One region of the Virgibacillus ainsalahensis genome, then DNA from elsewhere that is predicted to be linked to it. Evidence: predicted binding sites of a transcription regulator. Region 1 holds the regulator's gene; the other holds the start of a gene.
The links. The regulator CtsR, encoded in region 1, represses protease genes until heat stress. The targets are predictions, from matches to a motif close to ATGGTCAATAAAGGTCAAACA.
Positions count from the first base shown of each region.

Region 2: clpP (ATP-dependent Clp endopeptidase proteolytic subunit ClpP) is a predicted target of CtsR. The motif match lies at 4,581-4,601, and genes of this name have one in related genera.

Region 1 is NZ_AP043943.1:3,410,265-3,418,505, forward strand. Features, by position in the region: gene radA (DNA repair protein RadA) at 1-691, opposite strand, end outside; gene clpC (ATP-dependent protease ATP-binding subunit ClpC) at 872-3,298, opposite strand; gene ACZ427_RS16920 (protein arginine kinase) at 3,316-4,380, opposite strand; gene ACZ427_RS16925 (UvrB/UvrC motif-containing protein) at 4,387-4,923, opposite strand; gene ACZ427_RS16930 (CtsR family transcriptional regulator) at 4,937-5,404, opposite strand; gene ACZ427_RS16935 (MgtC/SapB family protein) at 5,581-6,234, opposite strand; partial or broken gene ACZ427_RS16940 (transposase) at 6,619-6,817, opposite strand; rRNA gene rrf (5S ribosomal RNA) at 7,049-7,164, opposite strand; rRNA gene ACZ427_RS16950 (23S ribosomal RNA) at 7,284-8,241, opposite strand, start outside.
Region 2 is NZ_AP043943.1:1,090,626-1,098,866, forward strand. Features, by position in the region: gene trxB (thioredoxin-disulfide reductase) at 1-123, shown strand, start outside; gene rapZ (RNase adapter RapZ) at 541-1,425, shown strand; gene ACZ427_RS05070 (gluconeogenesis factor YvcK family protein) at 1,427-2,389, shown strand; gene whiA (DNA-binding protein WhiA) at 2,459-3,403, shown strand; gene ACZ427_RS05080 (HPr family phosphocarrier protein) at 3,566-3,817, shown strand; gene clpP (ATP-dependent Clp endopeptidase proteolytic subunit ClpP) at 3,935-4,531, opposite strand; tRNA gene ACZ427_RS05090 (tRNA-Arg) at 4,749-4,822, shown strand; gene ACZ427_RS05095 (ABC transporter ATP-binding protein) at 5,099-5,881, shown strand; gene ACZ427_RS05100 (prenyltransferase) at 6,057-6,986, opposite strand; gene ACZ427_RS05105 (hypothetical protein) at 7,068-7,565, opposite strand; gene ACZ427_RS05110 (hypothetical protein) at 7,617-7,982, opposite strand; gene ACZ427_RS05115 (hypothetical protein) at 7,979-8,146, opposite strand.

The DNA.
Region 1 (8,241 bases):
GCTCTAATAGCCTCGGTCCTGCGATTGCACCCTCTTTCGTTACATGGCCAACAATGAAAATCGGAATACCATTTGTTTTTGCTATCCTCATTAGTTCACTTGTACACTCACGAACCTGTGATACACTTCCCGGTGCGCTGGAAACCTCATCCCGGAAGATGGTCTGAATGGAGTCGATGACAACAAAGGATGGTTTAACTTCCTCAATTTGTTTTGCAATATCGAATAAATTTGTTTCAGCAAATACATACAATAAATCTGCTTTAACGTTCAGGCGATCTGCACGGAGTTTTGTCTGACGTGTCGATTCCTCTCCTGATATATATAATACAGGGAGCTGCTTTTCAGCGAGCTGTGAAGATATTTGCAACAGCAGGGTCGATTTTCCAATACCTGGGTCTCCGCCGATTAAAACAAGAGAACCTGGTACAATTCCACCACCAAGCACCCGGTTGAATTCCGTCATCTTTGTCGTTACCCGCGGTTCTTTCTGTGATTCAATGGCAGTGATTTTCTCAGGCCTGCTTACAGTTGTCGCACCGCCTCCAACTGGACGCATATTACGAACATTTGATGCCTCGATTTCTTCGACCAGCGTATTCCAGTTATTACATCCTGGACATTTACCCATCCATTTAGCTGACTCATAACCGCAATCCTGGCATACATACTTATGTTTACGTTTAGCCAAAACTTTCTACCCCTTCACTTATATATTATATAAAATTTCGGAGGCTGGCAGGTTACAGCCTCCTATCAATTCATATAAAAATTTACACAGACATGCCACAATTCTCAGAAGAATAAAGCGAAAAGCTAGAAGATGATTTTCTTCTAGCTTTGTAAACCACCTGCAGCTTTCATACGCTTTTTATGGAAGTACAATAAATTCCCCTTTGTTATTCAAACCGATTTTAACTTTTTCGCCTTTTGTAATTGTTTCTTTCAGAAGTTCTTCAGACAGCAGATCTTCAACATTTTTCTGAATCGATCTGCGCAATGGGCGGGCCCCATATTCCGGATTAAATCCTTCATTTGCAATCTTTTCTATCGCTTTGTCAGTTAATGAGAATTCAATGTCCTGACCTTTCAGGCGTTTCTTCAATTCCTCGACCATCAGTGTAACAATGCTCTTCATGTGTTTTCTCTCTAGAGAATGGAAAACAATGGTCTCATCAACACGGTTCAGGAACTCCGGACGGAAAGCCTTTTTCAATTCTTCCAAGACCTTAGAACGCATATCCTTATAGTCCTGATTTTCATCACCAAGATTAAATCCGACATGTTTGTTACGGCGAAGTTCACTTGCCCCAACATTTGATGTCATGATAAGAACCGTATTGCGGAAATCTACGACGCGTCCTTTTGAATCCGTCAACCTTCCATCTTCTAAGACCTGCAGTAAAATATTGAAAACTTCCGGATGTGCTTTTTCAATTTCATCAAGCAAAACGACGGAATATGGCTTTGTACGAACTTTCTCCGTCAGCTGGCCACCTTCTTCATGACCAACATATCCTGGAGGTGAACCAACCAGACGGGAGGTGGAATGTTTCTCCATGTATTCTGACATATCAACACGAATCATTGCCTCTTCATCGCCGAACATGGATTCTGCCAAGGCGCGGGCCAGTTCTGTTTTACCGACACCAGTTGGACCAAGGAAGATAAATGAACCAATCGGACGTTTCGGATCTTTTAATCCGGCACGGGCACGACGAATAGCTTTGGATATTGCATCAACAGCTTCTTCCTGACCAATTACCCGGTTATGCAACGTCTCTTCCATGTTTAACAGGCGGTCGCTTTCATCTTTTGTAAGTCTTGAAACCGGCACTCCCGTCCAAATGGATACAACGCTCGCAATGTCCTCTACGGTTACTTCTGAATCTGTTTGGCCCTGTTTTTCTTTCCATTTCTTTTTCGTTTCTTCCAACTCTTCACGTAATCGCTGCTCCGAATCACGTAACGATGCAGCTTTTTCGAATTCCTGGCTTTGTACAGAAGCATCTTTTTCCTTACGTACATCATCCAGCTTCTGTTCCAGTTCCTTTAGATTCGGTGGAACTGTATAGGAACGCAGGCGTACTTTTGACCCGGCTTCATCAATCAGGTCAATTGCCTTATCCGGCAGGAAACGATCTGTAATGTAGCGGTTGGATAGATGTGCTGCCGCTTCAATTGCATCATCCGTAATCGTTACACGGTGGTGTGCCTCATAGCGATCACGCAAGCCGGCCAAAATTTGCACCGTTTCATCCAATGTCGGTTCATCTACTTGAATCGGCTGGAATCTGCGCTCTAGCGCCGCATCTTTTTCAATGTATTTACGGTACTCATCCATTGTTGTTGCACCAATACATTGCAATTCCCCACGTGCCAGAGATGGTTTTAGAATATTTGATGCATCAATTGCACCTTCTGCACCACCTGCACCAATTAGTGTGTGCAATTCATCAATGAAGAGCATAATATTTCCTGCCTGACGGATTTCCTCCATCACTTTTTTCAAACGGTCTTCAAATTCACCACGGTATTTCGTGCCAGCTACCACGGTTCCCATATCCAGGGTCATGACACGTTTATCCCTTAGTGTTTCCGGTACTTCATTATCAATGATCTGCTGTGCCAATCCCTCTGCCACGGCAGTTTTACCAACACCAGGTTCACCAACCAAAACAGGGTTGTTCTTCGTCCGGCGGCTTAACACCTGGATCACTCGCTCAATTTCTTTGCTTCGACCAATGACCGGATCAATTTTACCTTCTTTTGCAATAACGGTTAAATCTCTTGCCAATGAATCAAGTGTCGGTGTATTTGCATTGGATTGCTGTCCGCGGCCTTGGCGTCCACTCTGGGATTCATTGCTTCCAAGCAGCTGAAGCACCTGTTGCCTTGCTTTATTCAAGCTAACACCCAGATTATTTAGTACACGGGCGGCAACACCTTCCCCTTCACGGATAAGCCCTAGAAGGATATGCTCTGTTCCCACATAAGAATGACCCAGTTTTCTTGCTTCATCCTGAGACAGTTCCACAACTTTTTTTGCTCTTGGTGTGTAATGAATCGATTGCATCGGTTGCTTTCCAACACCGATTAACTCCTCAACTTCTTCCTGAATCTTTTGCACCTCTACTCCTAGCGATTGCAGGGCTTTTGCTGCAATACCTTCCCCTTCGCGAACAAGTCCTAAGAGAATATGTTCGGTACCAATATTATTATGGCCGAGTCGGACTGCTTCCTCTTGAGATAAAGCTAATACCTTCTGTGCTCTTTCTGTAAATCTTCCAAACATCATATACTATTTCCTCCAATCTATTTCTCTAATTGTAATCGTTCACGGATCAGTGACGCCCGAAGTACATCGCGTTCATTTGCAGAGAGTGTCTTGGATGCATAATGTTGCAGGAATCCCGGCTGGGTAAGGATTACTAATTCATTAAGTATATTTCTGGATACGTTTTTTATAAGGCCTAAATCAATACCCATCCGAACATTCGATAAACAAATTGCTGCTTCTTTCGATTCGATGATTCTGCTATGTTCCAGAACCCCGTAAGAGCGATAAATGCGATCCTCTATTTTGGTAGGGGATTGTTCCATCAGACTGTCCCTGGCATTTCTTTCATGTGCTATTAATTGTTTCACAACACTTTGTAAATCTCCAACGATATCCTCTTCTGATTTTCCGAGGGTAATCTGATTGGAAATCTGAAATATATTTCCCAGTGCTTCACTGCCTTCTCCATAAATCCCCCGGACAACAAGACCAAGCTGGTTAATAGCCGGAATCATTCGATTGAGTTGTTTTGTTATCGCCAATGCAGGGAGGTGCATCATAACAGAAGCCCTCATTCCTGTACCAACATTTGTTGGACAGCTCGTCAAGTATCCCCTTGTTTCATCAAAAGCATAATCAATTTTCTCCTCCAGCCAATCGTCCAGCTCGAAGGCTTTATCCAATGCTTCCGACAATTGAAATCCAGGAAAGTAAAGCTGCAGACGAATATGATCTTCTTCGTTAACCATAACCGATACCTGTTCGTTTTTAGAAATAATCACTGCTGAAGCTTGCGTTTTCTTTGCCAAATGTGGACTGATTAAATGCTTCTCAACCAACACACGTTTCTCGACAGTAGTTAATTCCTTGATTGAAATAAACGAAAGATCTTCATAGTCCTGAAAAGACTGATGTTCGTATTCCTCTCTGAAAAAGTTGCGGATTTCTTCCAGACTTTCCTGATCTGCAAGAATAGGGTATGAAACATCAGAAAAATTTCGGGCTAAACGGATGCGGCTGCTTAACACAATATCACTGTCCGGTCCCTCTTCACGCATCCATGGGCTGATTGCTTCCTTCATGAATTGCTGTAATGTCACGGATTGTCACCTGCTTCCATCTTCATTTTCATTTTTCAATGCTTTAATCTTATCCCTTACTTTGGCTGCTTCCTCAAATGCTTCCTCTTCGATTAGCCCCTGAAGTTCCTCTTTATAGCTGGCAAGCTGCTTTTTCTTTTTTAAATCGCCCCCCTGGCGTTTGGGGATTTTCCCGGAATGCTGGGTGTTCCCGGAATGCACCCGGCGAAAAATCGGATCAAGTTTTGAAGCGAATGTGTCGTAACAGGATGCACAGCCAAATTTTCCAACACGCTGAAACTCTGAAAATGTCATTTCACATTGTGGGCATTGCAATTCCTTACCTTGCTTAAATGTATTATTTTGCTGATTATCTACAAGTGCAGAATCGAAATTAAAGAAATCTGCCAGAAGATTGTGAAGGGAGTATGTCTCATCCGGTGAAGACATATAGCCTTTTTCCTTTGCACAAACACCGCACACATGTACAGTGGTTTTGCTGCCATTGACAACCTTGGTAAGGTGCAGTGTAGCCGGCCGCTTTTGACATTCCTGACATTCCATGCAATTTGCCTCCTTACTTATTTAGATATTTTAATGTGGAAAGCATCGCAGTCAGAACACGAGCGCGAACCTCATCCCTCAGTGGCAATTGAAATGCTAACGTCGTTCGGTCAACCGCACTTAAAATAATTTTTGCTTCCCGTTCGGTTACCAATTTCTCTTCCAAAAGACGTTCAATAACATTAATGGCCGAAGCTTGAGTCACGGTAGGATTTATCATTTCTATAATTTCATCAATAAGTTCAGATTTTTCCTGATGAATCACCCTCATAATTCGGATGTAGCCGCCGCCTCCACGCTTACTCTCTACTATATACCCTTTTTCCACAGTAAAACGCGTCTTAATCACATAATTGATTTGCGAGGGGACACACTGAAACTGATCAGCAATTTCGCTGCGCTTAATCTCTATGGCATTTTGCCCTTCTGTTTGTAAAATCTTCTTCAAATATTGCTCAATCACATCTGAAATATTACTCATTGGGCGTCCCTACCTCCTATTCCAATCACCCTTTGACTTTGACTATCTTTGACTATATTTTTATTATACGTCAAAATTGCCAAGATGCAAATACAAAGTTCTATGTACAGTTTAGACAAAAAGTGAAAAGAAAAAACCTTACAGCATATTTTATGTGTAAGGTCTTGGATGGTATTTTAGCTGAGTTCTGAAATATTTATGACGTGTTCAACTTTGGATATCCTTTCGAACAGGGAAACTTGCTCTGTCATCGGTACACTATCCATTTTTATAAAAATTTTTCTGTTATTATTTTCCGATTTAACAATCTCTACATTTTTAATTGTTAAATTATATGATTCAATCACTGCAATGATTTCACTTATTTCCAAATCCACAGAAGCTATAATTTCAATTAAGTTAGAGGAATTCACCTTGGTAAACAGCTTTTCAAAGTTGTTGAGAAAGACCAGACTAATTAAGATAATAAACGTGGTAAATAAAGCTGCGCCATACATCCCCGCGCCAACGACCAGCCCTATCCCTGCAACCGTCCAAATAGAAGCTGCAGTCGTTAATCCACGGATCGTTCCGCCATAGACTATTATCGTACCTGCTCCGAGAAAACCAATTCCGCTGATAACATAGGAAGGAATTCTTGCCGGGTCAAAACGTACATTATCATATTGTACTATAAATGCCTCAAAACCGAAGATAGATAATAACATCATTAAACAAGCTCCAACACCAACAAGAATATGGGTGCGAAAACCAGCTGAGTGATTGTTCATTTCACGTTCAAAACCAATTACTCCAGATAAAACCAAGGCAATCAGTATACGTATTATCATCACATCAATGTCTTCACTGAATATTTGATCGATATATGCCTTCAATTTCCGCATCTCCTTTTAAAGGTAATCACATTCCTTTTTAATAAGTTTTAAAACCATTATAGCCTAAACTAACTTTCATACTAAATATATGATTATCGAAAAGATTTATTAAAGATAGGAATTAAAATACTTCTTGTCGCGTGATTTAAAACCATTATTCTAATTAGTCTTTTGTAAAGTTTGTTGTTTTGCATGAAGACCGTAAAAGAAAATATTTGGTATCAGCAGCATTTTCCTTACGTCTAAGAAAAATGTAGAGCTCGACTTTTTGGTTCATTGTCAAAAGTGGTGTTGGAAAATGGCTTCCACCATCTTTTTTTGATTTATGCTAAGTTCATTTTATAACCTCTTGTTGCTACAGAATTTATTTCTCATTCGATTAAAGCTCTTAATCCCGAATGAATTATGCTTTAACACCTTTATCGTGTTAACCCCCTCTATATACTGTTATTAAAAGGATACTAAACGATTGTAAGATCTTTATTTTCCAACGTTGAAAGGTTTCCCTGACGCGATGAAACGCTTCTATTTTTGAACGTTTCATTGATCTTCCATCTTTCTATTAGGTAAAATAGCACAATTTCTTTTTTTCACATACAAGCGATAACGGTTTCGAATCTTTCACTATGTCTTTCACTGAAATATATTGTACGGATGTACTTAATAAAACAGGGCCCTAAATAGACCGGTTTCGATTTTAGATAACAGTCTTCTAAGTAGATAATAAAAAGCTAAGATACATTTTTGTATCTTAGCTTTTTATGTTTATGCCTGGCGGCGTCCTACTCTTGCAGGGACAACGTCCCAACTACCATCGGCGCTGGAGAGCTTAACTTCTGTGTTCGGCATGGGAACAGGTGTGACCTCTCCGCTCTTGCTACCAGACATTCCTCAAAACAAGGACAAGATATATTATATGCATTTTTAAATAAAAATGCAAGGGTTTTTTTGATTTATACCCTAAAAACTAAATAAGAGTTAAAACAACGGACATCGTAAAGAAGTTAGTTAAGTCCTCGATCGATTAGTATTCGTCAGCTGCACATGTCACCATGCTTCCACCTCGAACCTATCAACCTCATCGTCTCTGAGGGATCTTACTCACTCGAAGTGATGGGAAGTCTCATCTTGAGGGGGGCTTCATGCTTAGATGCTTTCAGCACTTATCCTTGCCACACGTAGCTACCCAGCCATGCTCCTGGCGGAACAACTGGTACACCAGCGGTGTGTCCATCCCGGTCCTCTCGTACTAAGGACAGCTCCTCTCAAACTTCCAACGCCCACGACGGATAGGGACCGAACTGTCTCACGACGTTCTGAACCCAGCTCGCGTACCGCTTTAATGGGCGAACAGCCCAACCCTTGGGACCGACTACAGCCCCAGGATGCGATGAGCCGACATCGAGGTGCCAAACCTCCCCGTCGATGTGAACTCTTGGGGGAGATAAGCCTGTTATCCCCGGGGTAGCTTTTATCCGTTGAGCGATGGCCCTTCCATGCGGAACCACCGGATCACTAAGCCCGACTTTCGTCCCTGCTCGACTTGTAGGTCTCGCAGTCAAGCTCCCTTCTGCCTTTGCACTCTGCGAATGATTTCCAACCATTCTGAGGGAACCTTTGGGCGCCTCCGTTACCTTTTGGGAGGCGACCGCCCCAGTCAAACTGCCCGCCTGAAACTGTCTCCGAACCGGTTCACGGTCCTGGGTTAGAAAGTTCATACAGCCAGGGTGGTATCCCACGGGTGCCTCCACGTAAGCTAGCGCTCACGCTTCTCAGGCTCCCACCTATCCTGTACAAGCTGCACAAACATTCAATATCAGGCTACAGTAAAGCTCCACGGGGTCTTTCCGTCCTGTCGCGGGTAATGTGCATCTTCACACATCGTATAATTTCACCGGGTCTCTCGTTGAGACAGTGCCCAAGTCGTTGCACCTTTCGTGCGGGTCGGAACTTACCCGACAA
Region 2 (8,241 bases), 1.5 Mb from region 1:
GATATTCGGGAAAAGAGTCTTCGACAAATTGTGACTGCTACAGGTGATGGAAGTATCGCTGCAGAAGCAGCTATCAAATATGTTGAAGACTTAATGGAAGAATTAAAGGCAGCAAATTCATAAATTATTAATAAAAATTCATGAGAAGTAATTGCATTTTAATGCTGTTGTAATACGTATGCAATAATTTTTGGGTACAATATAAGTAACTAATTGACCCCCTTTTAATAGATAAATTAGTTTTTTGCACAGGTGCAATCGCACTTGTGCTCTTTTTTTGAAGAAATCGTGTGCATGTCCAATTATGTCGATTGCCCTGTTTTCAAATCTTATCCTTGTTGCTTTGAATTTTTTCATTGTATAATAGAAGGTAGTGCTTTTAGGCGGTGAGAATGGTGAAAGAATTTCTTACTGCAAAAGTACAATGAAGACTTGGCGAAAAGCCAAATTTTAAATAGTGATGAAGCAGTGGACATACTGCATAAGAATAGATAAGAAGCGGATTCTTCCATGTCTTTAGTTTAAAGGGGGATAATTTTAATGAGAAACGGTGAAAGAGAAACAAAATTAGTAATCATTACAGGCATGTCTGGTGCTGGAAAGACCGGTGCTGTTCATAGTTTTGAGGATTTGGGTTATTATTGTGTTGATAATTTACCACCCACTTTACTGCCAAAATTCCTTGAGCTGATGAAAGATTCTACAAACAATATTCAAAAAGTAGCGCTTGTCATGGATTTGCGCGGTCGTGAGTTTTTTGATTCTTTGTTTGACGCTCTGGATATATTAGGAAAGGAAGACTGGCTGGAAGAACATATTCTATTTCTGGATGCCAAGGATGAGCAGCTTGTCAACAGATATAAGGAAACGAGACGTTCCCATCCGCTTGCGGGCGACGACCTGCCCCTTAATGGAATCCAAAAAGAACGGGAAATTCTTGATGAATTAAGAGGCAAAGCACATCGCATTATTGATACAACAAATCTGAAGCCAAAAGAATTGCGGGACAAAATCCTAAAAGTATATTCCGAGGAGAAACAGGAAATATTCTCGGTACATATGGTGTCATTTGGGTTTAAATATGGTCTGCCAATTGATTCAGATTTAGTATTCGATGTAAGATTTTTACCGAACCCCCACTATGTAAGCCAACTACAGCCACTAACCGGTATAAATAAAGATGTAGCTTCTTATGTATTCAAATGGTCGGATACGAAAGAATTTAATGCAAAAGTTCTTGACTTACTGCAATTTATGCTGCCTCAATATAAAAAAGAGGGAAAATCACAGCTTGTTGTTGCCATCGGATGTACGGGAGGCCAGCATCGTTCTGTTGCACTTGCGGAATACTTTGCTAAAGAGCTGTCTCCTGATTATATAACACATACTACTCATCGAGATATTGATAAGAGAAAGGGACATTAATATGACTCAAGCTAAGCAGCCGCAAGTTGTTGTTATTGGCGGTGGAACTGGCATGCCGGTTTTATTACGTGGGTTAAAAAACTTTCCCATAGACTTGACGGCAATTGTTACCGTAGCTGATGACGGTGGAAGTACCGGGCGACTCCGCAATGAAATGGAAATTCCTGCGCCGGGAGATATCCGTAATGTCATTGCAGCATTATCAGATGCAGAACCAATGCTTGTTGAGCTTTTTCAGCATCGATTTGCAGTAGGCAACGGCTTATCCGGTCATTCCATGGGAAATTTATTATTGGCAGCAATGACATCAATCACTGGCAATTTTAATAATGGTATCAAAGAAATATCACGTGTATTGAATGTAAAGGGAAAAATTTATCCGATATCGAATGATAATATGTCCCTGCATGCGAAAATGACAGACGGAACCATTGTGTCCGGGGAATCCAATATTCCACTTTCCAAAAAGCGAATTAAGCGGGTGTTTCTAAGTCCGCAGCCTGTTCAGCCGTTACCCAATGCAATCCGCGCAATCGAAAAGGCGGATTTGGTAGTTATTGCACCGGGCAGTCTCTATACAAGTATTTTACCGACAATGATTATGCCTAAGGTCGATGAAGCAATACGAAATACCACAGGAAAAGTGGTTTATGTATGTAATGTGATGACACAGGCCGGAGAAACTACCGGCTATTCGGCCTCGGAACATGTAGAAGCCATTACCAGCCATATTGGAAAAGAGGCTGTGGATGCAATTGTTGTCCATAATGAACCAATTAAAAAAACAGTGCGCGCGGTGTATGCGGAAGAAAACGCAGATCCAGTGACGTATGATACTGATCGTCTGCTTGAAATGGGTCTGCAGATTATTGAGAGTGATATTATTGATCATTCCCAATCGACCATCAGGCATGATACGAGTAAAATTTCAAAATTATTATTTTCGATTATTGATCCGGAATAATGTCTCTTTTATGTTTATATTAAAGGGATATTTGTAGGATAAATGAAGGGATTAGGGAGGGAAAATCAGATGTCTTTTGCCTCTGAAATAAAAAAAGAACTGACAGGAATAGAAATGGATTCCTGCTGTTCCCAATCGGAACTTACAGCACTAATCCGTATGAATGGGGCAGTATCCCTGTCAAGACAAGATTATGTACTTGATGTTCAAACGGAAAACGCCGCGATAGCAAGGCGGATCTATACATTGATCAAGTCACAATACACCATTCCTGTCGAGTTGTTAGTCCGTAAAAAAATGAAACTAAAGAAAAATAATGTATATATTGTACGGTTGAAGGAAGACGTCAGAGAGATGTTAACAGAGCTGGGGATATTCCAGGAACCGTATATACTTGTACAAAACATTCCTCAAAAGGTTCTAGAGAAAACCTGTTGCAAAAAAGCATATATGAGGGGGGCCTTCCTTGCAGGAGGATCCATTAATAATCCGGAAACGTCTTCTTACCATTTAGAAATGTTTAATTTTCATCAGGAACATAATGATTCGTTATGTGAGTTAGTAAACACTTTTGATTTAAATGCTCGTAAACTGGAGCGAAAAACCGGTTATATCGTATATTTGAAAGAGGCAGAAAAAATCACCGAATTTCTCAGTATCATCGGTGCACATAACGCCCTGTTTAAGTTTGAAGATGTAAGAATCGTCCGGGATATGCGAAACTCTGTAAATCGTCTGGTAAATTGTGAAACTGCTAATTTAAACAAAACAATTGGCGCAGCGTTTCGGCAGATTGAGAATATTAAACTTATTGAGAACACCGTAGGAATCGATCAATTGCCCGAGAAACTTCAGGAAATTGCAAAGTTAAGAGTGCAGCATCAGGAAGTTTCATTAAAGGAATTAGGGGAATTGGTATCCAGTGGTAAGATATCCAAATCTGGTGTCAACCACCGTTTGAAAAAAATCGATGAATTTGCAGAGAAAATCAAGCATGGGGAAACATTGACATAAAAGTAATTTATTTAATTGATATTACATGATAAGATAAAGATAATTAACAATTATATTTCAGTTAACGCTTAATATATATCGACAGTAACACTATTTTTTCTAAGAACTGTCGATACGTTTGAAATTTCGTGATAGCGCTTACGAAAATGGAGGGTGAGTAATTTGGTTGAGAAATCCGTCAAGGTTGAATTAGAGACAGGCTTACAAGCTAGACCAGCAGCACAATTCGTTCAGGAGGCAAATCGTTATTCAGCACATTTGTTTCTTGAAAAGAGTGGAAGAAGAGTAAATGCAAAAAGCATTATGGGATTAATGAGTCTGGCAGTTACGAGTGGAGAGGAAATTAACATCATCGCTGATGGGGCAGATGAAGAAGCTGCAATTAATCATTTAATATCATTTGTGACAAAATGAACAAAACCCTTTCACGGTGAATGGACGCTTCAAGAAGTAAGTATTAAACGATCTGATTACAAAAAAGCAACGAAGACTTTTGCCATAAATCTTGGCAAAAGTCTTCGTTTTAAAAAATTACTTGTCTTTATTTTCGTTACGTTCTAAAATTTTGTCAATCAAGCCATAATCCACTGATTTTTCAGCAGTCATGAAGTTATCACGCTCAGTATCACGTTCTACCACTTCAATTGGCTGACCAGTACGCTGGGAGAGAATTTCATTCATTTTACGTTTCATTTCAACAATACGTTTCGCATGAATCTCAATATCTGTTGCTTGTCCTTGTGTACCGCCGAGTGGCTGGTGAATCATTACTTCACTATTTGGCAGAGCATAACGTTTTCCTTTTTCACCTGCCGCCAGGAGGAATGCCCCCATTGAAGCTGCCATTCCGGTGCAGATTGTTGATACATCAGATTTAATGAATTGCATGGTATCAAAAATCGCCATACCAGCTGTGATAGATCCACCTGGTGAGTTAATATATAATGAGATATCTTTTTCCGGATCGTCTGCTTCAAGGAATAGTAATTGAGCAACAATGGAATTTGCAACATTATCATCAATTCCACTTCCAAGCATAATGATGCGGTCTTTCAGCAGGCGAGAGTAGATATCATAGGCGCGCTCTCCCCGATTTGTTTGTTCAATAACTGTAGGTATTAAATTCATGTAAAAAATCCTCCCTTGTTCGATTACGTTCTTTTTTTATCATAACTTAATGGTCAATGAAGGTCAAACAAAAACATCCGATAATTTTATTGGCCTTACCTTCTAACCATGATACCCACCCAAATGTAAAATAAACATACAGGAATTTCGAAAAGGGCTTGTATATCTTCTTAAATAGAGTTATAATGTTATTTGTGTCAAAATTGAATTTCAATATGCGCCCATAGCTCAGTTGGATAGAGCTTTGGTTTCCGGTACCAAGTGTCGGGGGTTCGAATCCCTCTGGGCGCGCTTAGATGGTTAGCAGAGGATACATGAAAGTGTGTCTTCTGCTTTTTTAGCAGTTAATAAAGAAAACGTTTTCTACCTCTTCAATAGCCTTGTTAAATTGTAATGGTAGACGTTAACTTTTCAGAAATATAATGATCTAAAACCCCCAGTGAAAAAATTTTGCTGGTGGATGTAGGAAAGATTGCGTTGATGAGTTATCATCGATTCATTCATAGGTCGTATTGTAGAGTAAGAATCATAGAGTTTAATGAGAGTATACAGAAAGAGGCGATAGGGATGTCTAGCGTTATTGAAATGCAGGAAATTTCATGGAAAAGACAGAAGGAAACGATTTTATCAGATATGAGCTGGAAAGTAGAAAAAGGGGAGCATTGGGCAGTACTAGGCCTGAACGGATCAGGGAAAACAACACTACTTAATATGGTAAACGGCTACATATGGCCAACAAACGGGAAGGTCAGTGTACTCGGGAAGCCATTTGGTAAAACGGATATCAGGGAATTGCGTAAATCAATTGGCTGGGTCAGCTCATCACTGCAGGAAAGAATAAAAGGAACAGAAAATACCGTTGATGTGGTTATAAGTGGAAAATATGCTTCCATCGGATTATATGAAACGAAGACAGCGGCTGATTATCAAAAAGCGTATCAACTTATGGAACAATTAGGCTGCAGCTATCTCGCACCGCGTACATATCAGACATGTTCACAAGGTGAAAAACAGAAAATCTTGATTGCAAGAGGATTAATGGGGGAGCCTGAATTGCTTATCCTGGACGAACCAACAAGCGGTCTGGATTTCATTTCGCGTGAAGAGTTACTGGTCGCAATCGACCAGTTAGCTACTCAAAAGGACGCGCCCACAATTATCTTTGTTACCCATCATATCGAGGAAATACTACCTGTTTTTTCACACACGTTGTTGCTTCGACAAGGAACTGTATATAATATGGGGGAGCGGACTAGGATGCTGACGGGAGAATGCCTATCTGGGTTCTTTGAAACACCTGTGAATATTGAATGGCATAAAGAAAGGGCATGGATGACATTAAGGGATTGAAGAGGATTCTTCGGAAATGCCGAGTTTAATGGCCAGGAATCGTGGAGAATAAACAAAAGACAAGGATTAACTCAAACCTTGTCTTTTCCTGCGTTAAGAAATACATACGTTGTTACTGCATAAGTTCATGCTTGGCTTTTTGCTATAAAACATTGCGTAAAACCATACTTTCTAATTATCCGAAGACCCACAGCCCAATTGTAAACAGCAAACCAAAAACCCAGTGATGTCTCGCTGCCCACTTCATCCCACTTACTTCATCAGAGTGTGTTGCGTTTTTTCGAAATGACCAGAACAACCGGACTGCAAATGGGGAAGCTAAAACAACGACAAGCACTGATGCCGGAGTGAATTGAAATATAGTTAGCAGTATAACAGTTATATATGGCAGTATGAGTAAAGTCGTAAGCAGACGGACGGACTTCTTACGCCCAAGAGAATTTGCTAGCGTCCTGCGAAAACCGATGTCTTTTTTAAGATCTCTAATGTTGTTTGTAAGAATCATCGATGCAATTAGCAATGCAAATGGTACGGAAATGGCAAGAATTTGGAAGTCCAGTGAATTCCCCTGAACAATATAGGCTAGAATTGTGATAACAGGGCCTAAAAAGATAGCAGCTACCACTTCTCCCATACCGATTGAAGAAAAGGAGTGAGAACCTGCAGAATATTTAAAGCCTGCAGCAATTCCCAACGTTCCTGCAAGCATCACCCACATGGTAGTAGAAAATGCTAGCCATAGGCCAATCAGGATGGATATGATAAACATTAACCCGGCAACAAAGGGCAGGAGGTGATGGGCGGGTCCATGATTTGAATTTGAATCATTGGTTAGAATCCATTTTTCCTTATCCTGTCCATATTTGAAATCATAATAATCATTTAATACATTTGTTGCAGTCTGTATAAACAGTGCAGATATCAATAAAGCGATGAATATATCTAAACGTATCGGACCAGTAACTCCTGCAAAACCTGTTCCGACAAGTACTGGTGTTATTGTACCACTTAGAGTCATTGGCCGCATAAGCTCAAACCACGTATTCCGGTAATAATAATGATCTGGATTAAAGTCTATGAGAAGGTTCTCGTTTTTAGTTCCCACCGGATAAACCACCTTTCATCATAAGTTTAGCCTAAGGCTTATCACCAAAAATCTTGAAGATAGGCCGATTTTTCTTCTGTATTAAAGGGAAACCATCAAGTAAATAAGTGTAATAAAACCAATTACTTCAACAGATTCGACGGCGGCTATTTGCATAAGTGCCATTGTTAATGGCTTTTTGTTTCCGGATTCTGCATTTTTCCAAAGCCATATATCAGAAAAGATTTTGATGGAATGCCTATAGCCAACCACAACACCCCATAAAAGGGTGATAATACCGACAATCAAAGCGGTGAACCAGGTGTTTCCATAGGTCGTATTCAGGACATCATCCCAATTACTAATCGGGCCTGCTACCGTACCGAGTAATATACCGGTAAGGATTACACCGCTTCCAAGAGCTGTGAAAAACCAATGTGTCCAGTGCATCAGTGTAAGGAAAAACTTTCTCTGTATTTCGTATGCCAGAATTCTTACAGCAGGAAACACCCCCCAGCCAACAAATAGGACACCACCGACCCACAGGACAGCTAAGAAAATGTGTACAACCAAAAGGATTTGGCGGATCTCCCAAGGCATGACAGATCAGTCCTTTGCTATGTTTTAAATAATTTTTACCGATAACTGTTATTAGAAAAAAGTGGATTGTGTGCCATCATGTCCGCCTTTTGTAAGATCTGGTGGAATTTCATGTGTTTTCTCAATCACCAGTGTGTAATTTCTGTCCACTGCTTTTTTAAACTTATAGATCACAGCAGCTGCCAAAATACTTTGGACGGCAATTAGCAGATAATATAATATAGGAATGGCAGATTCATTGATCGTGAAAATAATTAGAAATAATAAGAGTTGGCCAAAAAATAATTTTTTTGTTCGTAAAATGATAGATAAAGCGAAAGTAACGATTGCCAGGAAGAAAATAAAACGATGTTCCTGAACAAAAAGAGTGAATTGAAAATCAGCTACGGCCAGGTTAGAAAAATGAATGATATTCATTCCTCATTCTCTCGTTTTCCGGTCGATTTCTTGTATGCTGCCTGTTTAGGTTCAAGCTTTTTCTTGTCATTATCGTAATAGATAAAGCCGGCACCAAGTCCTTCGTTAATCATCCGATCTACACCAATATAGCAATCACAAACTTCAACATGGTTATTTTCCATGTTCATCCCCTCCTTCTGATTCCATTATCTAATATTCCATCAGTCAATTCGTTGACGCAGGTCAAATTTTTAGAAAAACTTGGATTATTTTTTTG